Regions from separate parts of the Kocuria sp. GQ42 genome, predicted to be linked through region 1. Evidence: predicted binding sites of a transcription regulator. Region 1 holds the regulator's gene; the other holds the start of a gene.
The links. Region 1 encodes LexA, which represses DNA repair genes until DNA is damaged. Its sites were predicted from a motif close to TCGAACANNTGTTCGA; they were not measured.
Positions count from the first base shown of each region.

Region 1 (13,875 bases):
CAGCCAACTCACAGTGAAAAACCGCCTCCTGCGGGGAAGAATGGAACCGTCAGCGGGGTTAGCAATGATCGCAGGCTCGAGTTGAGCCGATCGAAGTCAAGATGTCGACCGGCCGGCGCCGAGGCACCGCCCGCAGCCGGCGGTGAAGCTGCCGCACACACGAGGAGACGAGCGATTCACATGACCAAGCAACCCGTGTCCGTCAATGGCGTCGTCCGTTGGAAGGACGTGGGCCTCGACGAGGACGACAGCACCGAGACGAAGGACTTGAAGATGGGTGTACTCCGCCAGGAGATCGGTGAGGTCCTGCGCAGCGTCCGCCAGCGCCAGGGACGCACCCTCCGAGAGGTATCGCACAGCGCCCGCGTCTCCCTCGGCTACCTGAGCGAGGTGGAGCGCGGCCAGAAGGAGGCCTCCTCCGAGCTCCTGGCGTCGATCTGCGCCGCGCTCGATATCCCGATGTCCCAGATGCTGCGCGAGGTCGCGGACCGCCTGGCCTACGCCGAGGGCCTCCTGGTCCCGGACACGGTGCCCAGCGACCTCACGGAGCAGTACTCGCGGGAGTTCGGCCGCGTCAACGGCGGCGAGGCCGCCGCGGCCGGCGCCCGCTGATCCGCCCGGGCGGCCCGCCGCCCGCCCACGACGTCCCGGAGGGCTCGTCGGTCCCAGGACCGCCGGGCCCTCCGGCCTGTGCCGGCCCCGCCGCCCGGATGGCAGGATGGACGGGCACGACCCCCCGGCCGGCAGCACGACGAAGGAGGACGCGGATGAGGCTGAGCAGCTTCTGGCAGCTCATGGCCGACGAGTTCGGCGCGGGCTACAGCAGGGTCCTGGCCCGGGACCTGGTGCTCGGGGAGCTCGAGCACCGCACGGCCACCGAGGCCATCGAGGCCGGCGTCGACCCGCGGACCGTGTGGTTCGCCCTCTGCCGGGCCCAGGACGTCCCCGAGTCCCGCTGGTGGGGCGTGGACCGCCCGCCCCGGGACTGACGCCCGCCGGGTTCCCGGCGCGCCCGTGGACCCGCGACCGCTTCGAAGGTATATTCGAAGCAGCGGGGCGCGGACTGCACAGCCCGGTCCGTCCCGGGACAGTGGTTCCCGCTCCTCCCCAGACCCCGCGCGAAGCCTTACGGTGTCCGACCACGGCGATACCGTGGAACACGAAAAGACCAGCAGCAACGGTTCCGGCCGCACCGGCGGAACCCCCCGAACACGAGGTGGACCATGGCAGCCAAGGGCAGCAACAAGCAGAGCGCCGACCAGCAGTTCGGCAGCGACCGGGAGAAGGCTCTCGAGACCGTTCTCGCGCAGATCGACAAGAACTACGGCAAGGGCTCGGTCATGCGCCTGGGCGACCGCCCGGCGACCAAGATCGAGACCATCCCCACCGGGTCCATCGCGATGGACGTCGCGCTGGGCATCGGCGGGTTCCCGCGCGGGCGCGTCGTGGAGATCTACGGCCCGGAGTCCTCCGGCAAGACGACCGTGGCCCTGCACGCGGTCGCCAACGTCCAGAAGGCCGGCGGGATCGCCGCCTTCATCGACGCCGAGCACGCCCTCGACCCCTCCTACGCCGAGAAGCTCGGCGTGGACACCGACAGCCTGCTGGTCTCGCAGCCGGACACCGGTGAGCAGGCCCTGGAGATCATGGACATGCTCGTCGGCTCCGGATCCATCGACATCATCGTCATCGACTCGGTGGCGGCCCTGGTGCCCAAGGCCGAGATCGAGGGCGAGATGGGCGACAGCCACGTGGGTCTGCAGGCCCGCCTCATGAGCCAGGCGCTGCGCAAGATCACCGGCCGGCTCTCGCACTCGAACACCACCGCGATCTTCATCAACCAGCTGCGCGAGAAGATCGGGGTGTTCTTCGGCAGCCCCGAGACCACCACCGGTGGCAAGGCGCTGAAGTTCTACGCCTCGGTGCGCGTGGACGTGCGCCGCATCGAGACCCTCAAGGACGGGGCCAACCCGGTGGGCAACCGGACCCGCGCCAAGATCGTCAAGAACAAGATGGCGCCGCCCTTCAAGCAGGCGGAGTTCGACATCCTCTACGGGGAGGGCATCTCCACCGAGGGCGGGCTCATCGACATGGGCGTGGAGCACGGCATCGTCAAGAAGTCCGGGGCGTGGTTCACCTACGAGGGCGACCAGCTGGGGCAGGGCAAGGAGAACTCGCGCCGGTTCCTCAAGGACAACCCGGAGCTGGCCGAGGAGATCGAGCGCCGGATCCTGGTGAAGCTCGGGGTCGTCGAGGAGCCGGAGGCCGCCGAGGAGACCGCGGAGGAGCAGCCCGTGACCGGGCTGCCCACCGAGGTCGCCGGCCCGGCCTTCTGAGCGGGTCCGTGACCGAGAGCCCGTACGACCGCCGGCGCCGCCGGTCCTCCGCCCGCCACCGCGGGCCGGAGGGCCCGGCGGCGTCGTCGTCCCCGGCCCAGGACCCCGAGCCGGACGCCCGGGAGGTGGCCCGGGCGATCGTCCTGCGCCAGCTCACCGCCTCGGCGAAGAGCCGCAAGCAGCTCGAGGACAAGCTCGCCGACCGCAACGTCCCCGAGGACGTCGCCCGGGAGGTGCTGGACCGGTTCGAGGAGGTCGACCTCGTCGACGACGCCCAGTTCGCGGAGCTCTACGTCCGCTCGCGGGCCGGCTCCCGCAAACTCTCCCGCTCCGCGATCCGGCGGGAGCTGGCCACCCGCGGCGTCACGGGGGAGATCGCCGAGTCGGCGCTCGAGCAGCGCACCGACGAGGACGAGCGGGAGGACGCCGCCGAACTGGTGCGCCGCAAGCTCCCCGCCGGGGCCGAGCTCACCGACCGTGCCGAGCGAGACAGGGCCGTGCGGCGGCTGGTCGGGATGCTCGGGCGCAAGGGCTACCCGCCCGGGCTGGCCTTCGCCGTGGTGAAGGAGGAGCTCGAGGCGCGCTCCGGTGCCGCGGTCCAGGACGACGAGATGGGCGAGGAACACCCGGAGACCCCGTGACCGGGACCGCCCCGTACAATTGTCCGGTGATGTCGACCCCCGCAGCCCTTTCCCCGGACCCGACCGCGTCCTCCGGCGCACCCGCCCCGCGCTCCTACGAGGTGCGCACGTTCGGGTGCCAGATGAACGTCCACGACTCCGAGCGGATCACGGGTCTGCTCGAGGCCGCCGGCTACGTCCCCGCCGCCGGCGGCGAGCCGGACCTCGTGGTGTTCAACACGTGCGCCGTGCGCGAGAACGCCGACAACAAGCTCTACGGCAACCTCGGCCAGCTCGTGCCCGCCAAGAAGCGCAACAAGGACCTGCAGATCGCCGTCGGCGGCTGCCTCGCGCAGAAGGACCAGGACACCATCCTCGAGCGGGCACCGTGGGTGGACGTCGTCTTCGGCACCCACAACATCGGCTCCCTGCCCACCCTGCTGGAGCGCTCTCGGCACAACGCCGAGGCGCAGCTGGAGATCCTCGACGCCCTCGAGGTGTTCCCCTCGACGCTGCCCACCAAGCGGGACAGCGCGTACTCGGGGTGGGTCTCGATCTCCGTGGGCTGCAACAACACCTGCACGTTCTGCATCGTCCCGTCCCTGCGCGGCAAGGAGAAGGACCGGCGGCCCGGGGAGGTCCTCGCCGAGGTGCAGGCCCTCGTCGACGACGGGGCGGTCGAGGTCACGCTCCTGGGGCAGAACGTGAACTCCTACGGCGTGGAGTTCGGGGACCGCGGGGCGTTCGCCAAGCTGCTCCGGGCGTGCGGGCGGATCGAGGGACTGGAGCGCGTGCGCTTCACCAGCCCGCACCCGGCCGCGTTCACCGACGACGTCATCGACGCCATGGCGGAGACCCCCAACGTCATGCCGCAGCTGCACATGCCCCTGCAGTCCGGTTCCGACCGGATCCTCAAGGAGATGCGCCGCTCCTACCGCTCGAAGCGGTTCCTCGGGATCCTGGACACGGTCCGCGAGCGCATCCCCGAGGCCGCGATCACCACGGACATCATCGTGGGCTTCCCGGGGGAGACCGAGGAGGACTTCCAGGCCACCCTCGACGTCGTGGCGGCCTCCCGCTTCTCCTCGGCGTACACGTTCCAGTACTCCGTCCGGCCCGGCACCCCCGCGGGGGAGATGGCGGACCAGGTGCCGAAGGCCGTGGTGCAGGAGCGCTTCGAGCGGCTCGTGGCCCTGCAGGACCGGATCGCCGCGGAGGAGAACCGGGCGGTGGTCGGCCGGCAGGTCGAGCTGCTCGTCACCGCGGAGGCCGGCAAGAAGTCCGAGCAGACCCACCGGCTCTCGGGCCGCGCGCGGGACCAGCGGCTCGTCCACTTCTCCGTCCCGGAGGGCGCCGAGGTCCCGCGGCCCGGCGACTTCGTGACGGTCGTCGTCACCGGCGCCGCCGCCTACCACCTCGTCGCCGACCCCCGGTCCCCGCGGGACTACGCGCTGCGGCGCTCGCGGGCCGGGGATGCCTGGGACCGCCGCCAGGCCGCGTCCTGCGGGGTCCCCGCCGCCCCGGGCGCCGCCGGGCCCGGGCCCGTGAGCCTGGGCATGCCGGGCCTCCCGGTCCGGTGACCCGCACGGACCTGCCGGTTCTCGCCGTCGTCGGGCCCACGGGCACCGGCAAGACCGCCCTGGGCGTCGAGCTCGCCCTGCGGCTGGGCGGGGAGGTCGTCAATGCCGACTCCATGCAGTTCTACCGCGGGATGGACATCGGCACCGCCAAGGCGACCGCGGAGGAGCGGCGCGGGGTGCCCCACCACCTCCTCGACGTCCTCGACGTCACCGAGGAGGCCTCGGTCGCGGACTTCCAGCGCGACGCCCGGACCCGATTCGCGCAGATCCGCGCCCGCGGCCGGGTCCCCGTCCTGGTGGGCGGCTCGGGGCTCTACGTGCGCGCGGCCCTGGACGTGCTCGAGCTGCCCGGCACCGACCCCGCGGTGCGGGCCCGGATCGAGGACGAGCTCGCGGCCCGGGGCCCCGGCGCCCTGCGGGAGCGGCTGCGCCAGGTGGACCCGGCGTCCGCCGCCCGGCTGCAGGACGAGCGGCGGCTGGTGCGCGCCCTGGAGGTGTGGGAGCTCACCGGCCGCCCGTTCACGTCCTTCATGCCCCGCCGCGAGCACGTGGAGCCCACCGTGCAGATCGGCCTGGACCTCGAGCGTGCCGCGCTGCACGACCGGCTCGCCCGCCGGGTCGGGGCCATGGTCGAGGCCGGCCTGGAGACCGAGGTGCGCGCCCTGGCGGCCCGCGGGCTGCGCGAGGGGCGCACGGCCTCCCGGGCCCTGGGCTACGGCCAGTTCCTGGACGTGGTGGACGGCCGCGTCACCGTGGCGGAGGCGGTCGAGGCCACCGTGGTGGCCACCCGCCGCTTCGCCCGCCGCCAGCGGACCTGGTTCCGTGCGGACCCCCGGGTGCACTGGCTCGACCCGGCCGCGCCCGGCCTCGCGGAGCGCGCCGTGGACGTCGTCGAACGGGTCGCGGCCGAGGGCTGAACCGCGGACCCGGCCGCGGGCCGGCGGCCGGGTCCGCGTATCATGGCCGGGTGACTTCCGCCCAGAGCCCCACCGCCCAGCACGAGGACACCCGCCCCGCCCCGGACACCGCCCCCGGCGCCGACGCCGGCCCCTGGGGGGAGCTCCGGGGCCGCGACTTCGCTAAGGGCCACGGCACGGGCAACGACTTCGTGCTGCTGACCGACCCGCACGCGGAGCTGGCCCTGGACGCCGAGCTGGTGACCCTGGTGTGCGACCGCCACCGCGGCATCGGGGGGGACGGGCTGATCCGCGCCGTGCGCTCCGAGGCGATCCCCGAGGGGCGGGCCGTCCTCGAGGCGGCGCCGGACGCCGAGTGGTTCATGGACTACCGCAACAACGACGGCTCCGTCGCCGAGATGTGCGGCAACGGGGTCCGGGTCTTCGTCCACTACCTGCTCCAGCGGGGCCTCGCCGCGGTCCCCGAGGGGGACGTGCTGCGCATCGGCACCCGCGCCGGGGTGAAGACCGTGGCCCGCACCGACTCCGGCTACGCCGTGGACATGGGGCCGTGGACCTTCCTCGACGGGGACGCGGCCCGGTCCCGCGGCTCGGACGCCGTCGTGACCGCCGAGGGGCTGCAGGTGCCCCGCCCCGCGCTGTCGATCGGCATGGGCAACCCGCACACCGTCGTGGCGCTCGCGGAGGGGGAGAAGCTCGACCAGCTCGGGCTGCACACTGCCCCCGTCGTGCGCCCGGAGCCCGTGGACGGGACCAACGTCGAGTTCGTGGTCCCCGCCGACGGCGACGACGACGGCGTGGGCCGGGTGCGGATGCGCGTGCACGAGCGCGGCGTGGGCGAGACGCAGTCCTGCGGGACGGGCGCGTGCGCCGCGGCGGCCGCGACCCGCTTCTGGGGCGGCGCCACGGCCCCGGACCAGTGGCTGGTGCAGGTGCCCGGCGGGATCGTCTCCGTGACGTTCGTCCCCGCGCCCGACGGCGCCGAGCACGTGGTGCTGGCCGGACCGGCCGTGCTGGTGGCCGAGGGCACCTTCGTCTGAGGCCTGAGGCCTGAGGCCTGAGGTTCGTGGGGTGGGACCCGGCCCGGTGCCGGTCGCTCAGTCCCGCCGTTCGACGAGCAGGACCCGGAACCCCTTGTCGGTCGTGTGCCGGGAGACCCGGAAGCCGCCGCCCAGCGCGGTGCCGAGCCACTTCTGCAGCGAGTCCGCCCCGAGGTTCTTCTGCACCACCAGCCACGCGGTGCCGCCCTCGGCCAGCCGCGGCAGCCACTGGAGCAGCAGCTCGTGCAGCTGCTGTTTGCCGATCCGGATGGGCGGATTGGACCAGATGGTGTCGAAGCGCCGCTCCGCGGGCACCTGCTCCGGCAGCAGCGCCTCCACACCGGTCAGGCCCAGGGCCGCCGCGTTGTCCCGGGTGAGCCCCAGGGAGCGCTCGTTGACGTCCACGGCCGTGACCCGGGCCCCCGGGGCGGACCCGGCCAGGCTCAGCGCGATCGGACCCCACCCGCAGCCGATGTCCAGGAGCTCCGCCCCGGCGGGGTCGGGAACATTTTCCAGCAGCACGGACGTTCCCTTGTCGAGACCCCGCGGGCTGAACACCCCGTTGGAGGTCTGCAGCGAGACCTCCCGCCCCCGCAGCCGCACGGCCACGGACCGCCGCACCTCGGGGACCGAGGGGTCCTCGGAGAAGTAGTGCTCGGTCCCCGGGTTGGGGGTCGCCGGGCCGGCCACGGGATCGGGGGAGTCGGGAGGCGGTGCCATAGCGCCCCATGCTACCGACAGCGCCCGCCGCGCACGCACCGGGAACCGGCGCGGACCCCGACGGGACGCCGGGATGTCCGGCTCCGCCACTAGAATGTACTGATCAGCATCCCGTCCGAAAGGAACCATGACCCACCCCCGTGAAACCCCTGCCGAGCCCCGCGACGCCGCGGAGCCCGAGAACGGCCTGAGCCGGCAGGACCTGGAGGACGTCGTCGAGCGCGTGCTGTCCCGGGCCCGGGCCCGGGAGCAGGCCGCCGGGCAGGACACCGCCCCCGAGGACGACCCCACCGCGCCGGGCCGGTTCTCCGGCCGGGCCCGAGAGCTGGCCGACGCCGAAGACGGGCACACCGTCCACGACGGCGACCAGCAGGACCTCGAGGAGCGCCGCGCCCTGCGCCGCGTCGCGGGCCTGTCCACCGAGCTCGAGGACGTCACCGAGCTCGAGTACCGCCAGCTGCGCCTGGAGCGCGTGGTGCTGGCCGGACTGTGGACGGAGGGCACGCTCGCGGAGGCCGAGAACTCCCTGCGCGAACTGGCCGCGCTCGCCGAGACCGCAGGCTCCGAGGTGCTGGACGGCATCGTCCAGCGCCGGCTCAAGCCGGACCCGGCCACGTACCTGGGCTCGGGCAAGGCCAAGGAGCTGCGGGACATCGTCGCCGCGACCGGCGCGGACACCGTCGTCGTCGACTCCGAGCTCGCCCCCTCCCAGCGGCGCGGGCTGGAGGACGTCGTGAAGGTCAAGGTCATCGACCGCACGGGTCTGATCCTCGACATCTTCGCCCAGCACGCCAAGTCCAAGGAGGGCAAGGCCCAGGTCGAGCTCGCCCAGCTCGAGTACCTGCTCCCGCGCCTGCGCGGCTGGGGCGAGTCCCTGTCCCGCCAGGCCGGCGGTCGCGCCGCCGCCGGTGAGGGCATCGGCTCCCGCGGCCCCGGTGAGACCAAGATCGAGCTGGACCGCCGGCGCATCCGCACCCGCATGGCCAAGCTGCGGCGCGAGATCGCCGCGATGAAGCCGGCGCGCGAGACCAAGCGGCTCAACCGCCGCCGCCACTCCGTGCCCTCGGTGGCGATCGCCGGCTACACCAACGCGGGCAAGTCCTCGCTGCTGAACCGGCTCACGGACGCGGGCGTGCTCGTGGAGAACGCCCTGTTCGCCACCCTGGACCCCACGGTCCGCCGCGCGCAGACACCGGACGGCATCGGCTACACGCTCTCGGACACGGTCGGCTTCGTCCGCTCGCTGCCCACGCAGCTCGTCGAGGCGTTCCGCTCCACCCTGGAGGAGGTCGCCGACTCCGACCTCATCCTGCACGTGGTGGACGCCTCCCACCCGGACCCGGAGGGCCAGATCCGCGCGGTGCGCCAGGTCTTCACGGACATCGACGCGCAGAACATCCCCGAGATCATCGCCCTGAACAAGGTGGACGCCGCCGACCCGTTCGTGGTCGAGCGGATCAAGCAGCGCGAGCGCAACGTGGTGGTGGTCTCGGCCCGCACCGGGGAGGGCATCGAGGAGCTCCGGCAGCGGATCAGCGAGTCCATCCCGCGGCCCGAGACGGTGCTGGACCTGCTCGTCCCCTACCAGCGCGGCGACGTGGTCAGCCGGCTGCACGACTGGGACGCGGAGATCCTGCGCACCGAGCACCTGCCCGAGGGCACCCACCTGCTCGTGAAGGTCCGCGAGGACCTCGCGGCCGAGCTCGCGGAGTTCGCCCCCGAGCGCGCTCCCGGCTTCGGCGCCGAGAGCGCCTGAGCGCGTGGCCGCCGCATTCGTGGACGAATCCGGGCACGACGTCACGGGCGTGCGCCCGGAGACCCTGCCCGGGGCCAAGGACTCCCTGGCCCTGCTGGACACCGCCGTGACCGCGATGGGCGGGCAGGTCCGGGACGGGCAGCGGCTGATGACCGCCAAGGTGGCCGAGGCCCTCGACCGGGGCCGGCACCTGCTGGTCCAGGCGGGGACCGGCACCGGCAAGTCCCTCGCGTACCTGGCCCCGCTCGTGGAGCACGCCCAGCGCGCGGACAAGCCGGTGGTCGTGGCCACCGCGACGCTCGCGCTGCAGTCGCAGATCGTCGGCCGGGACGTGCCGCGCCTGCTGGCCGCCCTCGAGGGAGAGCTCGAGCGGGACGTGGACGTGGCCCTGCTCAAGGGCCGCAGCAACTATGCGTGCCTGCACAAGATCGAGGGCGGCTACCCGTCCGACGACGAGCCCGGCGCGCTCTTCGCGCTGCCCGACGCCGCCCCGCACCCCGGCCCGCCGCAGCCCGAGGCCGCCGAGAACCCCGGGCGGCTGGGCCAGGAGGTCCAGCGCCTGCGCGAGTGGGCCCGCGAGACCGGGACCGGTGACCGGGACGAGGTGCTCCCCGGGGTCAGCGACCGCGCCTGGCGCCAGGTGTCGGTCACGGCGAAGGAGTGCCTGGGCCGCAGCTGTCCCCTGGTCGAGGACTGCTTCGCGGAGCTCGCCAAGCAGCGGGCCGGTGAGGCCGACATCGTCATCACCAACCACGCCCTGCTCGCGATCAACGCGTTCGAGGGCATCACGGTGCTGCCCGAGCACGACGTCGTGGTCATCGACGAGGCCCACGAGCTCCAGGACCGGGTGACGGGCGCCGTCACCGGACAGCTCTCCGCGGCGATGGTCCGCTCGGCCGCCGCGTCCGCGCGCAAGCACACCTCCGCGAGCCCCGACTCGCTCACCGCCGGGGCCGCCAACCTCGAGGCCGCCCTGATGGGTGCCCCCGCCGAGCTGCTGCACCGAGGCCTCGGGGACGCCCAGGCGGCGGCCGTGGCCCAGATCCGGGACGCCGCCCGCACCGTGATGACCGAGTCCAAGGCCGGTCCCGGGGAGAAGGACGGGGACGCCGGCCGGCAGATGGCCCGCTCCCGGGTGAGCGACGTCCTCGACCTGGCCGAGCGGATCCTCGCCGCCGAGGAGCACCGCGAGGTGCTGTGGATCTCGCGGCAGGGCGGCTGGGAGCCGGGCCGCGGCTACGTGCCCGCGGAGGACACCGACCCGGCGACCCTGCACGTGGCCCCGCTCAGCGTGGCCGGCACCCTGCGGGAGGGGCTCTTCGACGGGCGCACCGTGGTCCTCACCTCCGCCACCCTGTCCGTCGGCTCGTCCTTCGACTCCGCCGCCGGCGCCCTCGGCCTGCGGGGCGAGGGCGCCCCGCGCTGGGAGGGCGTGGACGTCGGCAGCCCGTTCGACTACCCGAAGCAGGGCATCCTCTACCTCGCCAAGCACCTGGAGAAGCCCGGCCGCCGGCTCACGGAGGCCCAGCTGGACGAGATGCTGGCCCTGCTGGAGGCCTCCAGGGGTGGGGCCCTCGGGCTCTTCTCCTCCCGCCGGGCGGCGGAGGAGGCGGCCGAGGCGCTGCGCGGGCGCACGGAGCTGCCGATCCTGTGCCAGGGGGAGTCCTCGCTCGCGGGGCTCGTCCAGGAGTTCACCGACGACCCGTCCACGAGCCTGTTCGGCACGATGAGCCTGTGGCAGGGCGTCGACGTCCCGGGGGCCTCGTGCCGGCTCGTGATGATCGACCGGATTCCCTTCCCGCGCCCGGACGACCCGCTGGCGAGCGCCCGCAGCCGCGCCGCGGAACGGGCCGGCGGCAACGGGTTCATGTCCGTGTCCGCGACGCACGCGGCCGTGCGGCTCGCCCAGGGGGCCGGGCGGCTCATCCGCGCGGGCGGGGACCGGGGCGTCGTGGCGATCCTGGACTCCCGGATCGCGACCGCCCGCTACGGCGGCTTCCTCCGCGGGTCCCTGCCGCCGCTGTGGACCACCACGGACCGCCAGGTGGTGCTCGGCGCCCTGCAGCGGCTCTCCGTGGGCTGAGCACGTCCGGCGGACGCCCGGGGTCTGCCCGGACCGCGCCGGCCCCGCACGGGGTCCGGACAGCAGGGTGTGCGGACGGCGGCCGGCCCGGACGGCAACGGGCCCCCCGCCGGCGGCGGAGGGCCCGGGTGCCGGGGGCGTGCGGCGGCTCAGAGGCTGCGCAGCACCGAGACGACCTTGCCCATCACGGTGGCGTGGTCGCCGAGGATCGGCTCGTAGCGCGTGTTCTGCGGCAGCAGCCATGTGTGGCCGTCCCGCTGGCGGAAGGTCTTGACCGTGGCCTCGTCGTCGAGCAGGGCGGCCACGATGTCCCCGTTGTCGGCGGCGCTCTGCCGGCGCACCACCACCCAGTCGCCGTCGCAGATCGCGGCGTCGATCATCGAGTCGCCCTTGACGCGCAGCATGAACAGCTCGCCGTGCCCGACCAGCTGGCGGGGCAGAGCGAGGACGTCCTCCACGGACTGCTCGGCCGTGATCGGCCCGCCGGCGGCGATGTGGCCCACCAGGGGGACCATCGTCACGTCCGCCGAGGTGGACAGCTCGGCCACGGCGTTCTGGGCGGCCGGACGAGCGGTCCGGCCCGCCGGTGCCGCCGGGGCCTCCTGCGACGGCTCGGCGGACTCCGCCCCGGCGGTCCCGCGCAGCTGCAGGGGAGTGAGCACCTCCATGGCCCGCGGGCGCTTGGGGTCCCGGCGCAGATAGCCCAGCTTCTCGAGCTGGGCGAGCTGGTGGGTGACGCTGGAGAGCGAGGCCAGGCCCACGAGGTCCCCGATCTCCCGCATGGACGGCGGATAGCCGTGCTCGGCGATGGAGCGCTGGATGGCCTCGAGGATGGTGCGCTGGCGCACGGTGAGCCCGCGGCTGCGCGAGCGCGCCCCGGGGCGGGCGCCCCGGGCGCGGGGCTCCTCGGGGGTGGGGGGCTGGGCCATGGGAGCGTCGTCCTTTCCCGTCCGGCTGCAGGTGCCGCAGCCGGTCTGCGCGGTCCCGGTTCCGATGTCGGACCCGGGTGGTTCGATAGGTCCCGGTCGGCAGGCGCAGGGGGTCCGCAGCGCGCGCCGGCCGGGGGCCCGAACCTGTCCTCAGCCTAGGCGACACGCCGTGTGTGTTCAAACATATGTACGACCCGCTGTCGACAGCATTCGCAGACACGTGCTAGACATGGGTCATCGGTATTCGAAAGTATGTTCGATCGAATGGAGGCCCGCGAGGGTCGTCGACCGGACCGGTGTTCGAGATCGCCCGCTCCGTGCGGGAACGTCAAGGAGTTCATGTCATGAGTGCCAGTGCCACCCTCACCGCCGTCGTCACCCGCCGCCGCGAGTCCGCAGGATCCGCCCGGGGGCTCGGCCGTGCGCTCCGGCGGGCCCGTCCCGCCCGCTCCGCGTCCCGCACCCCGCTGACCCTGACCCGCCGCGGCCGCCTGGTGTTCCTGGGGCTGCCCGTCCTGGCCGGCTCCGCCGCCCTGGTGGTGCTCGCCGTGATCTTCCTCGTCCCCTCGACGGCCACGGCCACGAGCGCACCCGTCCCGGGCTCCGGGACCGAGCAGACCACCGTGTTCCCCGGGCAGAGCCTGTGGGAGCTCGCCGTGGCGGCCGACCCGGACCGGGACCCGCGGGAGGTCATGGACGAGATCGTGGAGCTCAACGACCTGGACAGCTCCGTGCTCGTGGCCGGCCAGCTCCTCGAGGTCCCGGCCGCCTGAGCCGCCCGCCCTATCAGCACGCCCCGCTCTGCACGCCCCGATCTGCACGCGCCGGGCGGAGCACTAAACTGTCCGGGTGACGCAGAACCTGGACCGACTCAACGCCCTCCCGCTCCGCGACGACCTGCGCGGCAAGACGCCGTACGGCGCCCCGCAGCTCGACGTCGCCGTGGCGCTCAACACCAACGAGAACACCCATCCGGTGCCGGCGGACGTGCACGCGGCGATCGTCCGGGAGGTCACCGAGGCGGCCTGGACCCTCAACCGGTACCCGGACCGCGAGTTCACCGCCCTGCGCGAGGAGCTCGCCGCGTACCTCGGCCACGGGCTCGGGCCCGGGAACCTGTGGGCGGCCAACGGGTCCAACGAGATCCTGCAGCAGATCCTGCAGGCCTTCGGCGGCCCCGGCCGCACTCTGCTCAGCTTCGTCCCCACCTACTCGATGTACCCGCTGCTGGCCTCCGGCACGCACACCGGCTTCGTCGCCGGGCAGCGGGCGGCGGACTTCGGCCTGTCCGCGGAGTCCGCGGCCGAGCAGGTGCGCCGGCACCGCCCCGACGTGGTCTTCCTCTGCTCGCCCAACAACCCGACCGGCACCGCGCTGGGCTCGGACGTGGTCACCGCCGTGTACGAGGCGGGGGAGGAGTTCCGCACGGTCGTGGTGGTCGACGAGGCGTACGCGGAGTTCTCCCACGGCGGCACCCCCACCGCGCTCACGCTGCTCGAGGGCCGGCCCCGGCTGATCGTCTCCCGCACCATGAGCAAGGCGTTCGCGCTCGCCGGAGCCCGCCTCGGCTACTTCGCGGCGGCGCCGGAGGTCGCCGACGCCGTGCGCCTGGTCCGGCTGCCGTACCACCTCTCCGCCGTCACTCAGGCCACGGCCCTGGCGGCCCTGCGCCACTCGGAGTCGCTGCTGGCCAACGTGGAGGACATCAAGGTCCAGCGCGACCGGATCGTCGACGAGCTCAAGCGGATCGGGCTGGAGCCGGCCGAGTCGGACTCGAACTTCGTGTTCTTCGGCGGCATGGAGGACTCCCGGGCCGTGTGGGGGGAGCTGCTCGAGGAAGGGGTGCTCGTGCGGGACGTCGGGATCCCCGGCCACCTGCGCGTCACCGCCGGCA
Region 1 covers NZ_JCAXEN010000002.1:491,404-505,278, forward strand. Annotated here, with positions in the region: gene AC6CH6_RS07695 (nicotinamide-nucleotide amidohydrolase family protein) at 1-17, shown strand, start outside; gene AC6CH6_RS07700 (helix-turn-helix domain-containing protein) at 181-612, shown strand; gene AC6CH6_RS07705 (DUF3046 domain-containing protein) at 768-989, shown strand; gene recA (recombinase RecA) at 1,224-2,336, shown strand; gene AC6CH6_RS07715 (regulatory protein RecX) at 2,345-2,977, shown strand; gene miaB (tRNA (N6-isopentenyl adenosine(37)-C2)-methylthiotransferase MiaB) at 3,007-4,536, shown strand; gene miaA (tRNA (adenosine(37)-N6)-dimethylallyltransferase MiaA) at 4,533-5,453, shown strand; gene dapF (diaminopimelate epimerase) at 5,504-6,493, shown strand; gene AC6CH6_RS07735 (class I SAM-dependent methyltransferase) at 6,551-7,213, opposite strand; gene hflX (GTPase HflX) at 7,341-8,969, shown strand; gene AC6CH6_RS07745 (ATP-dependent DNA helicase) at 8,974-11,052, shown strand; gene lexA (transcriptional repressor LexA) at 11,202-11,981, opposite strand; gene AC6CH6_RS07755 (LysM peptidoglycan-binding domain-containing protein) at 12,326-12,754, shown strand; gene AC6CH6_RS07760 (histidinol-phosphate transaminase) at 12,831-13,875, shown strand, end outside.

Region 2 (13,875 bases), on a different contig from region 1:
ACGTCGCCGGACGGCCGGGGTCACGGGGCTGTCCCGGCCACCACCTCGGCCACCGTCCCGGTCACCGCTCCGGCCGTGCGGCGAGGGTGGTCCTGCGCCCGCCGCGGTCGGCGGCACCCGCCGGAGTCGCCGACCGCGGCGGGACCGTCACGGGCTGACGGGCTCCGGCCGGGGGTCGGAGGTGCAGCACGAGCCGTCGCCGCCCACCTCGGAGAGCTCCCGGCCGGTCCTGCCCTCGAGGTCGGGCCGGGCGTCGGCGGTGACGGTGTAGACCTCCCACGGCTCCCGGCCCGGTCCGGTCACCCAGACCTTGTCCTGGACGGCGTAGCAGCAGGTGGTCTGCTCCTCGGGGCGGGTGGCCAGGCCGGCGTCGGCCAGGCGCTGTGCGGCCGCCTCGACGATCTCGGTGCTCTCCACCTCCACGCCGAGGTGGTCCATGCGGGTGTCGTCACCGGGCTCGCCCTCCAGCAGCACGAGCTTCAGCGGCGGCTCCGCGATGGCGAAGTTGGCGTAGCCCGGGCGCCGTTTGGCCGGGGCCGTGCGGAACAGGGTGGAGTAGAACTCGATGGAGCGCTCGAGGTCGGCCACACGCAGGGCGAGCTGGACTCTGGACATGACGGGTTCCTTTCGGGTGCGACGAACGCTCCTTGGTATCGACGTCCGTCTATGTGGAAGAGTGCCACCAACATCGATGGTCGTCAATACGTCCGGGCGTTCTCCTGGCGGGCCGTCCACCCGGTCGCCCCGTGGGCCGCCGTCGCCCCCCCGTACCGCCGGCTGTGGCTCCTCCCGCACCGTTCCGGGTTCGCCTTCCGCGGACCGGCGGGAGATCATGGGGGGAGACGGCCCGGCCCGCCACCCGGAAGGACACCATGCGCAAGCACCAGCACGCCGACGACGACGAGCCCCGGCGCAGCCTGTTCCGGCGCTTCGACGACTTCGCCATGCGGTTCTACGGGCCCGCCGTGCGCAGCCCCCGCGACCTCCGGGGCCAGGACCAGCCCAGCGAGCAGACGCAGCAGTGGTACCAGGACCTGCAGGACGAGTTCGTGGTCGAGAAGGACGCGAACGGCAACACCTATCTGCGCCCCCGCCACCGGTAGCCCGCCCGTGACGCCGGGAGGCGCCCGGCCGGAGAACCCCCGGGCCCGGGCCGTACAGTGTCGGAGCATGGAAGGAAACCACGTGCTGCCCCTGACCGATCCCGAGGTGCGTGCGCTGCGGGAGGACTTCCCGCTGCTGGCGAACAGTCCGTCGGTCTACCTGGACTCCGGGGCGACCTCGCAGAAGCCGCTTTCGGTGCTGGACGCCGAGCGGGACTTCTACCTGCACCGCAACGCCGCGGTCCACCGCGGCGCCCACGCCCTGGCCGTGGAGGCCACCGACGCCTACGAGGAGGCCCGCCGGGTGGTGGCCGGCTTCGTGGGCGGCACCGAGCGGGAGCTGGTGTGGACCTCCAACGCCACCGAGGCGATCAACCTGATCACCTACTCCTTCTCCAACGCCTCGGCCGGACGCGGGGGAGGGACGGCCGCCCGCTTCCGGCTGGGCCCCGGCGACGAGATCGTCACCACGGAGGCCGAGCACCACGCCAACCTCATCCCGTGGCAGGAGCTGGCCGCCCGCACCGGGGCCGTCCTGCGCTGGATCCCCGTCGACGAGTCCGGTGCCCTCGATCTCGGGGCCGCCGCCGAGGTCATCGGCGAGCGCACCCGGGTGGTGGCCTTCAGCCACGTCTCCAACGTCACCGGCGCGATCACCGACGTCGCCCGTCTCGTCGAGCTGGCCCGGGCGGCCGAGGCGCTGACCGTGCTGGACGCCTGCCAGTCGGTGCCGCACCTGCCCGTGGACCTCCCCGCCCTGGGAGTGGACTTCGCGGTGTTCTCCGGGCACAAGATGCTCGGGCCCACCGGGATCGGGGCGCTGTGGGGGCGGTCCGAGCTGCTGGACGCGATGCCCCCGTTCCTCACCGGCGGGTCCATGATCACGAAGGTCACGATGGAGTCCGCCCGGTACCTGCCGGCCCCGACCCGCTTCGAGGCCGGCACCCAGCGGGTCGCCCAGGCCGTGGCGCTGGCCGAGGCGGTGCGCTATCTGCAGGCGATCGGGATGGAGCGGGTCGCGGCCCACGAGCACGAGCTGGGGCAGCGGCTCGCGGCCGGTCTCGGGCAGCTGGAGGGGATCCGGCTGATCGGCCCGCCCCCGGGCACCGAACGGGTGGGTCTGGCGGCCGTGGACGTGGCGGGGGTGCACGCCCACGACGTCGGGCAGGTGCTGGACTCCGCCGGGGTGGCCGTGCGGGTGGGCCACCACTGCGCCCAGCCGCTGCACCGGGCGCTGGGGCTGACCGCCAGCACGCGGGCGAGCGCCTACCTCTACAACACCACCGCCGACGTCGACCGGTTCCTGGCCGAGCTCGCCGGGGTCCGCAGCTACTTCCGCGTGGCCGGCTGAGCACCGTGACCGCCGCACCGCAGCTGCCGGGGCCGCAGGACCCGCTGAACCCACCGAGGAGGACCCCATGAGCGCGCTGGACGGGATGTACCAGGAGGTCATCCTCGACCACGCCAAGCGGCGCTCCGGCGAGGGCCTGGCGGCCCCGGCACCCGGACACGGGGCCGGGGAGTCCCACCAGTACAACCCCACGTGCGGCGACGAGATCACCGTGCGGGTCGAGCTCGCGGCCGTCCCCGGGGACGCGGAGCCGGTGGTGGCCCGGCTCAGCTGGGAAGGGGAGGGCTGCTCGATCTCCATGGCCGCGGCCTCTGTGCTGGCCGAGACCGCTCCCGGGATGACGCGGACGGAGCTGGTGGAGCTGATCGGCGCGTTCCGGGACCTCCTGCGCTCGCGGGGCACCGTGGTCCCCGACGAGGAGGTCCTCGGCGACGCCGCCGCCTTCGCCGGGGTCTCCCGGTTCGTGGCCCGCGTCAAGTGCGCCATGCTCGGCTGGGTCGCCGCCGAGGAGGCCCTCGAACGCGCCGGCTGAACGGCACCCGGCGCCACCGGTCTTCACACACCAGGACGTCCTTGTCCTGCCCGGCGCGGGATGGGACACTGACCGCCCCGGCGCTGAGGAGGCGGTCATGACACAGCTCGAGGACCTGGTGGCCCGCGTGGAGACGTGGAAGGCGCTGGACCGGGTGGCCGAGCCCCTGGCCCGCGCCGTGGGCCGGGCGGTGCGGCCCGCGCCCGTCCGCAACGTGCTGAGCGGCACGGTGATCGGGCACCCGCTGCACCCCCTCCTCACCGACGTCCCGATCGGCGCGTGGACCATGGCCGCGGTGCTGGACCTGACCGGCGGCCCCAGCACGGCCCGCGCCGCCGACGTGCTCGTGGCCGCGGGGCTGGCCGCCGCCGTCCCCACGGCGGCGACCGGGCTCAACGACTGGTCCGACACCCAGGGCGCCGACCGGCGCATCGGCCTGGTGCACGCGACCGCCAACAGCGTGGCCCTGACGTTCTACGCGGCCTCGCTCGCCGCCCGGCTCCGGGGCCGGCGCGGCGCCGGCAGGGCCCTCGCCCTGGTCGGCTACGGCTGCGTCACGGGCGGGGGCTACCTGGGCGGCCACCTCGTCTTCGCGCGGGGCGTCAACGTCAACCGCACCGCCTGGCGGAGGGGCCCACAGCGGTGGACTGACGTCCTCGCCGACGCCGACCTCGCCGCCGGCGAGCACCGACGGGTGCCGGCCGGCAGCGTCTCGGTGCTGCTCGTCCGCGACGGGGACCGGGTCGAGGCCCTCGACAGCGTCTGCAGCCACCTGGGCGGCCCGCTCGAGGAGGGGACGGTCGACGGCGGCTGCGTCACCTGCCCCTGGCACGGCAGCACCTTCCGGCTCGCGGACGGCGCCGTGGTCCGCGGACCGGCGACCGCCGCGCAGCCCAGCTACGAGACCCGCGTCGAGGAGGGACGGATCCAGGTCCGGCGCCGGCCCTGACCACCCCGGACCCCGGCAGCGGCCCGGAATGCTTCCGGCGCCGCCCGGGTTGTGCGCACCATGGCCCTCTCCGACGTTCCGCTCTCCCTCCTCGACCGCGCCAACACCCGGGACGGCTCCACGGAGGCCGACGACCTCGCCCGCGTCCTGGAGCGGGCCGAGCGTGCGGAGGAGCTGGGCTACCACCGGTTCTGGGTGGCCGAGCACCACGCGGTGCCCGGGATCGCCGGGTCCGCACCGGCGGTGCTGATGGCCGCCCTGGCCGCCCGGACCCGCCGCCTCCGGATCGGCTCCGGCGGGATCATGCTCCCCAACCACCAGCCCCTCGTGGTCGCCGAACAGGCCGCCACCCTCGAGGCCCTGCACCCCGGCCGGATCGACCTCGGCGTGGGCCGCTCCCTCGGCTTCACCGCCGCGGTCCGGGACGCGCTGCGCACCGGCAAGGAGGCCGCGGACCGCTTCGGGGACGACCTGGCCGAGCTGCTCGCGCACCTCTCCGGCGCGGCCCCGGTGACCGCCCGGCCCCGCAACCACGCCGCCACACCGGTCTTCGTCCTGGCGACCGGCGCCGGGGTGGAGACCGCGGCCCGGGCGGGACTGGCCGTGGTGCTCGGCGGCCCGGCGCTCTTCCGCGAGGGCCCCGGCGGCGGCGCCGCGGTGCTCGAGCGGTACCGCGCGCAGTTCCGCCCGTCGTCGTGGTGGCCGGAGCCCTACGCGGTGGTCTCGGCGAACGTCGCGGTGGCGCGGACCCGCGCGGCCGCCCGCGAACTGCTGCTGCCCGAGGCCCGCGCCCTGGCCGCCTCCCGCACCCGGGGCGAGTTCCCGCCCCTGGCGCCCGCGCGGCCCGCGGAGCCGGACGGGCTCACGGCCCGGGAGCGGGCCCTCGTGCAGGAGACCCTCACGGCCTCCGTCCACGGCACGGCCCCGGAGGTCCGGGACCAGCTGGAACGGCTGCTCGCGCGCACCGGGGCGGACGAGCTGCTCGTGACGGGCGGCGCGCACGATCTCGACGCCCAGGCGGACTCCGACCGGCGGCTCGCCGCGCTGTTCACCACCCGCCCGGCCTGACCTCCCCCCGCCGTCCCACCGAGTCCCCCATCTGATCGCAATTCCCCCCGTCTGATCATGGGGATTTGCGACCAGGTGGGGGACTCGGCGGCAGGAGCGGGGGCAGGAGGGGAGTGCGGATAGAGTGACGGGGTGCCACAGCTGCTCGTTCTCGCCGCCCACCCCCTGGAGACCAAGTACTTCCCGGAGGACATCGACCTGGTCCTGACCGGTGTCGGGATGTCGTCCGCGGCGGTGCGCACCACCGAGGCGGTGCTGACCCGCTGCCCGGACCCCGCGCGCCGGGCGGAGCTGACGGTGCTCAACATCGGCAGCGCCGGCGCCCTGAAGCACGGGCTGACCGGGGTGCTCGAGCCCTCCCGGATCATCAACCGGGACGTGGACGAGGAGCTGCTGCGCGCGGCCGGGATCCCCGTGGACAACGTCATCGAGCTCGGCGGCGACGGCCCCGTGCTCGCCACCGGGGACTCCTTCGTGGCCGGCGGACCCGCCCGGGACGCCCTGGCCGCCCGGGCGGACCTCGTGGACATGGAGGGCTGGGCGATCGCGGTGGCCTGCCGGCACCTGGGCGTGCCGCTGCGGATGGTCAAGCACGTCTCCGACGCCGCCGACGAGGAGGCGGTCGCGTGGGCCGAGAAGGTCGAGCTCAGCGCCCTGGCCCTGGGGCGCTGGTTCCGCGGCAGCGGGATCACCGGGGCGTGACCTGCCGCAGGACCGTCCGGATCCGCCACTAGACTGGGGCCAGCATGAAACTTCTCCGCCAGCGCGAGTCCCTGGGCGCCCAGCAGGACTACGAGAGCGCCATGACCCTCCTCGCCGACGTGCGCCGCAGCGGGCCCGTCCTGCGCCTGTACGAACCGGCCCCCACGGTCGCCTTCGGCCGCCGGGACGAGCTGCGCCCGGGGTTCCCCGACGCCGCCCGGGCCGCCCGCGAGAGCGGGTTCGAGCCCCTGGTCCGCAAGGTGGGGGGCCGCGCCGCGGCCTACCACGGCGGGTGCCTGATCATCGACCACCTCGAGACCGCCGAGGACCCCACCTCGGGCATCCAGGACCGCTACCGGCTCTTCGGCGACATGATCGTGGCCGCCCTGGAGGAGCTCGAGGTCGAGGCCGACGTCGGCGAGATCCCGGGCGAGTACTGTGCCGGCGAGCACAGCGTGCACGGGACGCACCCGGCGTCGTCGTCGACCCCGGGCCGGAAGGTGAAGCTGGCCGGGACGGCCCAGCGGGTGGTCGCGGGCGCCTGGTACTTCAGCACCGTGTTGGTGGTCGAGCAGTCCGAGCCCATCCGCTCGGTGCTCACCGACGTCTACTCGGCCCTCGACCTGGACTGGGACCCGGCCACCGCCGGGGCCGTGGACGACCTGCGCCCGGGCACCACCGTGGCCGACGTCGAGCGCGGGATCCGCAAGGTGTACGGCATGTACTCCCGGTACCTGGGGTACGGGCCGCTCACCGACTGAGCCCCGGCCGCGGGCCGGGCAGACCGAGGAGGCAGCAGATGTGCGGACGCTACGTCATCGCCCGGGCCGTGGGCGACCTCGTCGCCGCGACCGGGGCGGTCCCGGACGAGAGCCTGGGCGAGGCCGACTCCGAGCGGCTGCGGGCCAACTGGAACACCGCGCCCACCACCGACGTGCCGATCGTCCTGGAACGCCTCACCGGCGGGGACGGCCGGGACGACGACGGGGAGCTGGTGCGCGAGCTGCACGTGGCCCGCTGGGGACTGGTCCCGGGCTGGGCCAAGGACCCGGCGGTCGGGTCGAAGATGTTCAACGCCCGCTCGGAGACCGTCCTCGAGAAGCCGTCCTTCCGCAAGGCGGTCCGGGCCCGCCGGTGCGCGGTCCCGGCCAACGGCTACTACGAGTGGAAGAAGGAGCCCGGCGCCGGGAAGGGCGGGCGCAAGCAGCCCTACTACGTCCACCCGGCCGACCCGGAGGAGACCATCTGGTTCGCCGGGATCTACGAGTGGTGGCGGGTGCCCGAGGGCACGGAGCTGCACTCCGCGGCCCTGCAGCCCGGCAGGGACGGCGGCGGGAGCACGTGGCTGCTGTCCTGCTCCATCCTCACCACCGACTCCCCGGAGCCCTCCGACGAGCACCCCGTGCTCACGGAGCTGCACGGTCTGCACGACCGGATGCCGATCCCGCTGGCGCCCGAGCACGTGGGGGACTGGCTGCGCCCCGGGGAGGACGACGCCCCGCAGCTCGTGGACCTGGTCCGGGCCGAGGCGCACCGCACGGCCGCCCGCTGGGTGCTCGACCCGGTGGGCCCGGCGGTCGGCAACGTGCGCAACAACTCCCCGGAGCTCGTCGAGCCGCAGCGGAGCCTGTTCTGAGCCCCCGGGAGCCCGCGGACCGGGTCGCCGACTTCGTCCGCGCCCACGGCGGCGGGGTCGTGGCGACCAACAGCGGCGCCGGCTGCCCCGAGTCCGCGTGGATCAACCTCGCGGCCCTCGGGGACGGGCGGCTGGTCTTCGGCACGAACGAGCGCAGCCGCAAGTACGCCAACCTCCTCGCCGACCCGCGGGTCTCCCTCGTGGTGGTCTCCGGGACGGGCCAGGAGTTCCAGCTCGAGGGCGAGGCCGGCGTGCTGGAGGGCTCCGCCGCGCGGGACGCCGGCGAGGTGCTGGAGTCCCGGCACCCGGGGGCCACGGGCAAGGACAGCACCCGGCTCGTGGCGGTGCGCCCCCGCTGGGCGCGGTTCGTCGACATCGCCGCCGATCCCCCCGTCCGGGAGGAGTTCTCGCTCTGAGCCGGTCACAGAAGAGGCCCGGGACCCGCATCGCGGGTCCCGGGCCTCTTCCACGGCCTGGTGCCGGGCCCTGTTCGTGCCGGCGTCCCCTCCGGCGTCCCCCGGTCCGGAGCGCCCGCCGGGCTCAGACGTAGTCCGTCTCGGGGACCCAGCGGTTGAAGTCGAGCGTCAGGTAGAGCGCGAGCGCCGCCGCGTTGTCCTCGGCGATCCGCAGGCTGACCTGGTCGTAGCCGTTGTCGTAGAGGGTGCCCATGGCGCACCGCACCAGCTGCTCGGCCAGGCCCTGGCGGCGGCGGGAGGCCGCCGTGAACAGCTCGAAGATGTAGGGGACGTCGGGGAGGTCGTCGCCGACCCGCCGGGACAGCACGAGCGCGGCGGCCACCACGGTCCCGTCGTCGTCGACCACCACCGGCGAGGCCTCGGGCAGGAAGGGCCCGTACTCCCCGTCGAAGACTCCCCGGATCACCTGGCGGGCCTCCTCCAGGCTGGAGACCCCGCCCTGCTCGTAGGAGGAGTAGTAGAGCTGGGCGAGGCTCTCGGCGTCCTCCGGGCCGGACGGACGCAGATTCACCGCGGGCTTCTTGGCGTTCGCCGCGGTGTGGGCGATCAGCGTGATGGTTCCGGTCATGGAAGGCCTCCGTGAGGTCGACGCCGGCTGCTCCGGCGGGGCGGACGAGGGACAGGGGACGTCCGGGAGGGCCGCGCAGGGCAGGCCCTCCGTGCATTCAGCGTATCCATTTCGCTGGGCTTGTCCATGCTTCGCCGTTCTCGATCGCAAAAGTGAACGGCCAGGTCGGAGCGGGAACTTCAAGGGAACACTTGTTCCTTTTCCACGCTCCTCCGGGTTAGCGTGTCGTACAGGTGTTCTAGCTTCCAGGGAACAGGGCGCACCAGGGACGGGCGCCGGGCCGAGGGAGAGAGGAGCCGTCGTGGGTTTCCTGACGGAGAGCGTCGACGTGGACTGCGACACGGACGGGGTGCCGGTGGGTGTGCACTGGCGTGGGCGGGACTACCTGGTGGCCCAGGGCCCCGTGCGCTGGTACGAGCGCCGCGCCTGGTGGTCCGAGGACGCGCGGCTGCCCAAGGACCGGGGGATCGGTGCGGTGGACCAGCAGATGTGGCGGGTCCAGGTGCAGCTGAACACCCGCTCCGAGCTGCTGACCCTCGAGCTCGTCCACACCCTCGACACCGGGCGCTGGCGGCTGCTCGCCGCCACGAGCGCCTCGGGGATCCGCGTGGTGCGCTGCGCGTAGGGCCGCCGCGGTGCACCGTCCCGCCGGAGGTGCATAGGATCGTCGGTGGAGACCGCACCGCAGAACGTGAGGGAGCACCCGTGAGACTCGGCACCGTGCGACGCGACGGCACCACCCAGGCCTTCCGGCAGGAGGACGGGCGGACCGTCTACCTCCCCGTCCCCGACGTCGGGGCCCTCCTCGCCGGGGGCGACCTGCGGCTGCCGGGGGAGCCGGGCCCCGCGCCGGCCCCGGAGGACCTGGCGACGCCCGTCCTGCGCCCGGGCAAGATCCTGTGCGCCGGGCTGAACTTCTACGACCACGCGGAGGAGGTCGGCCAGGAGATCCCGCAGCACCCCACGATCTTCGCGAAGTACCCCACCGCGCTCATCGGCCCCACCGACCCCATCGCCATGCCGGAGGAGTCCGAGAAGATCGACTGGGAGGCCGAGCTCACCGTGGTGATCGGCTCGCCCCTGCGCCACGCCACGCCGGACCAGGCACGGGCCGCGATCGCCGGGTACACCATCATGAACGACATCTCGGTGCGGGACTGGCAGGGCCGGACCTCCGAGTGGTTCCAGGGCAAGAACTTCGACCGCACCACCCCGGTGGGCCCCGTGGTGGTCACCCCCGACGAGATCGACCCCGAGGCGGGACTGGCGATCCGCTGCACCGTGGACGGCGTGCGGCACCAGGACTCCGGCACCGACCGGATGATCTTCTCCGCCGTGGAGCTGGTCGAGTACCTCAGCCGGTTCCTGACCCTCGAGCCCGGGGACCTCGTGGCCTGCGGCACTCCCGCCGGCGTGGGCCTGGCCCAGAAGCCCCGCCGGATCTGGTTGCGGGACGGCCAGGAGGTCGTCACCGAGATCGAGGGCATCGGCGAGCTGCGCAACGTCTGCACCCCCGCCGAGGACCTCCGGGCGGCGGCCGGCTGACCCGGCACCCGTCCCCACCCGGTCCCGTCGCCCTTCTCCCGCTGACCTGATCCCGCTGTCCTGATCCCGCTGTCCTGATCCCACTGTCCTGTTCCCGCCTTCGACCGGAGGACCCCATGGCGACGATCGGCTTCCACGCCTCCCACGAGCAGATCCCTCCCGAGCAGCTGCTGCGCGACGTCGGGCACGCCCAGCAGGCCGGCTTCGGCGCCGCCATGTGCTCGGACCACCTCGAGCCGTGGTCGCCGCACCAGGGCCACTCCGGGTTCGCCCTGTCCTGGCTGGGCGCCGCCCTGGCCACCACGGACCTGCCCTTCGGGTTCGTGCACGCCCCGGGCCGGCGCTACCACCCCGTGGTCACCGCCCAGGCCACGGCCACCCTCGCCCGCATGTTCCCCGGCCGGATCTGGACCGCCCTGGGCAGCGGGCAGAAGCTCAACGAGCGGGCCGTCACCCCGGACTGGCCGGCCAAGGAGCACCGGCAGCGGTTCCTCGAGGGCAGCTTCGACGCCGTCCGCCGGCTGCACGCGGGCGAGGAGGTGTCCTGCCGCGAGCCGTTCCACGCCGACCGCGCCCGGGTCTGGGACCCGCCGGAGGTCCTGCCCGCCCTGCGCGTGGCCGCGCTCACCCCGGCGACGGTCCGCCGCTTCGCCCCCCTGGCCGACGGGTTCATCACCGTCCAGCAGCCCCTCGAGGACCTGCGCCGGATGCTCGAGACCTGGCGCGAGGCCGGCGGCACCGGGCGGACCGCGCTGCAGGTGCACCTGAGCTGGGCGCCCTCCCCGGAGCAGGCCCGCGCGATCGCCCTCGACCAGTGGCGCACCAACGTCTTCGACCCCGTGACCATGGCCGAGCTCGCCTCACCCCAGGACTACCTGCGCAAGGCGGTCCAGGAGGACGTGGGGGACGAGCAGATCGCCGGGGCGGTCAACGTCTCCGCCGACCTCGGCCGGCACGCCCAGTGGCTGCACGAGTACGCCGACCTCGGCTTCGACGAGATCTACCTCCACCACGTGGGGCAGGAGCAGGGCCGCTTCCTCGACGCCTTCGGGGGGACGGTGCTGCCCCAGCTGGCGCAGGCCTGATCCGGGGCGGCCCCGGGCGCCGGTCCCGGGAGCGCGGGCTACGGCAGCCGGGACGGGCGCCGCAGCACGGCCGCGCCGGCCAGCTCCGGCTCGAGCGGGACCGGACTGTGCAGCACGGCCGGTCCGCGGTGCAGGTCGCCGCTGGACAGCGGCCGGCAGCGCAGGCCCCCTCGCCCCCGCATGGCGGCGTGCGCGCCCGGAGCCAGGACCCGGTCCATCCAGGCGCAGGGATGGGCCGGGCGCCCGCCCCGCAGCCGCACGAGGGCGCCCCGGGACTCCAGCGCGAACTCCTCGCCCAGCAGCGGGGCCAGGTGGGCGCCCCGGAGGACCACGTTGCGCCGGGTCAGGAGCGGGTCGAAGGGGCCCGTGCCCAGGTCCGCGGCCATGGCCTCGAGCGCCTCGACGGCGAGCAGGGTGACGGCGGCGTCCATGTGCGCGGCCTTGCCGAAGAACCGGTCGCCCACCACGCCCTTGCCGGCCACCAGCTCCACCCGCTCGGCGTCGGTGGTGGGGACGTCCGCCGCGCCGTCCCGGGCGCGGCCGAAGTAGGCGTGCGCCGGGGACACGAGCAGGTGCAGGACCTCCACGTCGTACCGATAGGTCGCCGTCATGCCCCACACCCCTCCGTCGTCGCGGCCGCCGGTCCGGCGCCGCCTCGCTGCCGCCGGACCTCAGCATAGGCAGGGCGGACGACACCGGGGGCGCCGGGCCGCGCCGCCCCGCTCTTCCCTGCACCCGGGGAGCGGCCCGCGATCCTGTCCCCTTTACGGATGCACACCTGGTGTCCCGGGGTGCGCGAGGGCAAGAATGACAACGACGGAGGACAGCCGCGGGGCACCGTGGTCCGGATGGGGGAGGGAGGTCGCGTGTCTGCCAGACGCTCCGCCGGGGGACGGTACCGGCTGGCCGGGCCGGCCGGGTCGGCCGTGGTCGTCCTTGTCGTGGTCCAGCTCCTCCTCCGGGGCGTCATCTCCGTGGCGCAGCTCGCGCTCGGAGCGGCGGCGCTCGTCGTCGTCGCGCTGGTGCTCGGTCAGCGGTTCCTCGTCCCCTGGCTGGCGCGCCGGTCCCCGAACCGGCCGCGCATCACCACGACCCGGGCGTGGACGTGCCCGATGCCCCCGGAGGAGGCCCTCGAGCGGATCCGCACGGCGTTCGAGGACCTCGGCCCGGCGGTCCGCTCCGAGGAGTGCTGCGTGGAGGTGTCGGTGGGCTCGGACGTCACCTTCCGTCGGCGCGGGACGGCCTCCGAGTTCGGGTGGCGGGCCCTGCCCCTGCGGGCCACCTTCCGGGTGGCCCGCCGCGGCGGTGGGTCCGAGGTCTCCGCCGACGTGCGGGACGACCTGGGCTGGTACCCCGAGGCGCCCGGCAGGCTCGTGGAGGACGAGGTCGACCGCCGCAGCGCCTCCCTGATCGAGCGGGCGATCTGCGCCACGGGACGCTGACCGCCGTGCCCGGCGCGGTGCCGGCCGGTCCCCGGAGGCGCCCCGGGCGGGGCGGGGGCCGGAGGGACGGGAAGCCTCAGGCGGAGGTCAGGGAGGCGGCCAGGGCGTCGACGACGGCCCGGGTGATCTCGTCGGTGTCGGCGGTGCCGCCGATGTCGCGGGTGAGGTGGCCGGCGGCGGTGGTGGCCTCGATCGCGGCCTCGACCCGGCGGGCCTCGGTGTGCAGCCCGAAGTGGTCGAGCATCAGGGCGGCGCTGGCGATGGTGCCGATCGGGTTGGCGATGCCCTTCCTGGCGATGTCCGGAGCGGTGCCGTGGACGGGTTCGAACATCGAGGGGAACCGCCGCTCGGGGTTGAGGTTCGCGCTGGCGGCGAGGCCGAGGCTGCCGGCCAGGGCGGAGCCGAGGTCGGAGAGGATGTCGGCGTTGAGGTTGGAGGCCACCACGACCGAGAGCTCTTCGGGGTGCAGGACGAACTTGGCGCTCATCGCGTCCACCAGCACGGACTCGGTCGTCACGTCGGGGTAGTCGGCGGCGACGCGGGCGAAGACCTCGTCCCACAGGACCATGCCGTACTGCTGGGCGTTGGACTTGGTGACGCTGGAGACCTTCTGGACCGTGCGGGTGCGGGCGAGGTCGAAGGCGAAGCGGATGATGCGCTCGCAGCCCTTCTCCGTGAACAGGGAGGACTGCACGGCGACCTCGTTGCCGGGACCCCGGCCGGCGAGGTTGCGCCCGCCGAGTCCGGCGTACTCGCCCTCGCTGTTCTCCCGGACCACGACCCAGTCCAGCTCGGTGTCGTCGGCCTTGCGCAGCGGGGAGACCACTCCGGGGAGGAAGCGCACGGGGCGGATGTTGGCCCACTGGTCGAAGTTCTGGGTGATGTTCAGCCGCAGCCCCCACAGGCTGACGTGGTCGGGGACGTTCTCCCACCCCACGGCGCCGAAAAGAATCGCGTCGAAGTCCTGGAGGGTCTCCAGCCCGTCGGCCGGCATCATGACCCCGTGCTGGGCGTAGTACGCACTGCCCCAGGGGAACTCGGTCCAGTCGAAGGAGAACGCCCCGTTCGACTGGGCGGCCAGCGCGTCCAGGACCGTGCGGCCGGCGGCGACGACCTCCTGGCCGACGCCGTCGGCGGGGATCGAGGCGATCGTGAAGACCTGGTGCTCGGCCATGGGGTGCTCTCCTTCTCGGGTGCTCCGGTCGTGGTGTCCGCAGCGCAGCGCGGCACCGGGTTCCAGTAGAGCGCTCCGAGCAGCGTGAGGTCCAAGACCGGAATCCCATCCCCCGGATAGGGATTCCCTATGACACGATCCGCGGCACGTCCTGCGGCGCCGTCCCCTCCTGCCGGCCCGCCCCCTCGGCCCGGCCCGGCGCCGCCCGCTCCGGTGCCCGGGGGTGGTCCGCGGCGTGCCGGGC
Region 2 covers NZ_JCAXEN010000001.1:752,548-766,422, forward strand. Annotated here, with positions in the region: gene AC6CH6_RS03525 (ArsI/CadI family heavy metal resistance metalloenzyme) at 148-615, opposite strand; gene AC6CH6_RS03530 (hypothetical protein) at 873-1,103, shown strand; gene AC6CH6_RS03535 (aminotransferase class V-fold PLP-dependent enzyme) at 1,171-2,454, shown strand; gene sufU (Fe-S cluster assembly sulfur transfer protein SufU) at 2,522-2,986, shown strand; gene AC6CH6_RS03545 (Rieske (2Fe-2S) protein) at 3,084-3,935, shown strand; gene AC6CH6_RS03550 (MsnO8 family LLM class oxidoreductase) at 3,996-5,003, shown strand; gene AC6CH6_RS03555 (nucleosidase) at 5,136-5,705, shown strand; gene AC6CH6_RS03560 (lipoyl protein ligase domain-containing protein) at 5,750-6,466, shown strand; gene AC6CH6_RS03565 (SOS response-associated peptidase) at 6,505-7,341, shown strand; gene AC6CH6_RS03570 (pyridoxamine 5'-phosphate oxidase family protein) at 7,338-7,757, shown strand; gene AC6CH6_RS03575 (GNAT family N-acetyltransferase) at 7,882-8,385, opposite strand; gene AC6CH6_RS03580 (DUF6504 family protein) at 8,687-9,010, shown strand; gene AC6CH6_RS03585 (fumarylacetoacetate hydrolase family protein) at 9,091-9,930, shown strand; gene AC6CH6_RS03590 (TIGR03885 family FMN-dependent LLM class oxidoreductase) at 10,047-11,015, shown strand; gene AC6CH6_RS03595 (MOSC domain-containing protein) at 11,054-11,626, opposite strand; gene AC6CH6_RS03600 (hypothetical protein) at 11,882-12,457, shown strand; gene AC6CH6_RS03605 (tartrate dehydrogenase) at 12,534-13,631, opposite strand; gene AC6CH6_RS03610 (LysR family transcriptional regulator) at 13,759-13,875, opposite strand, start outside.
Region 2: AC6CH6_RS03580 (DUF6504 family protein) is a predicted target of LexA. The motif match lies at 8,611-8,626, and genes of this name have one in related genera.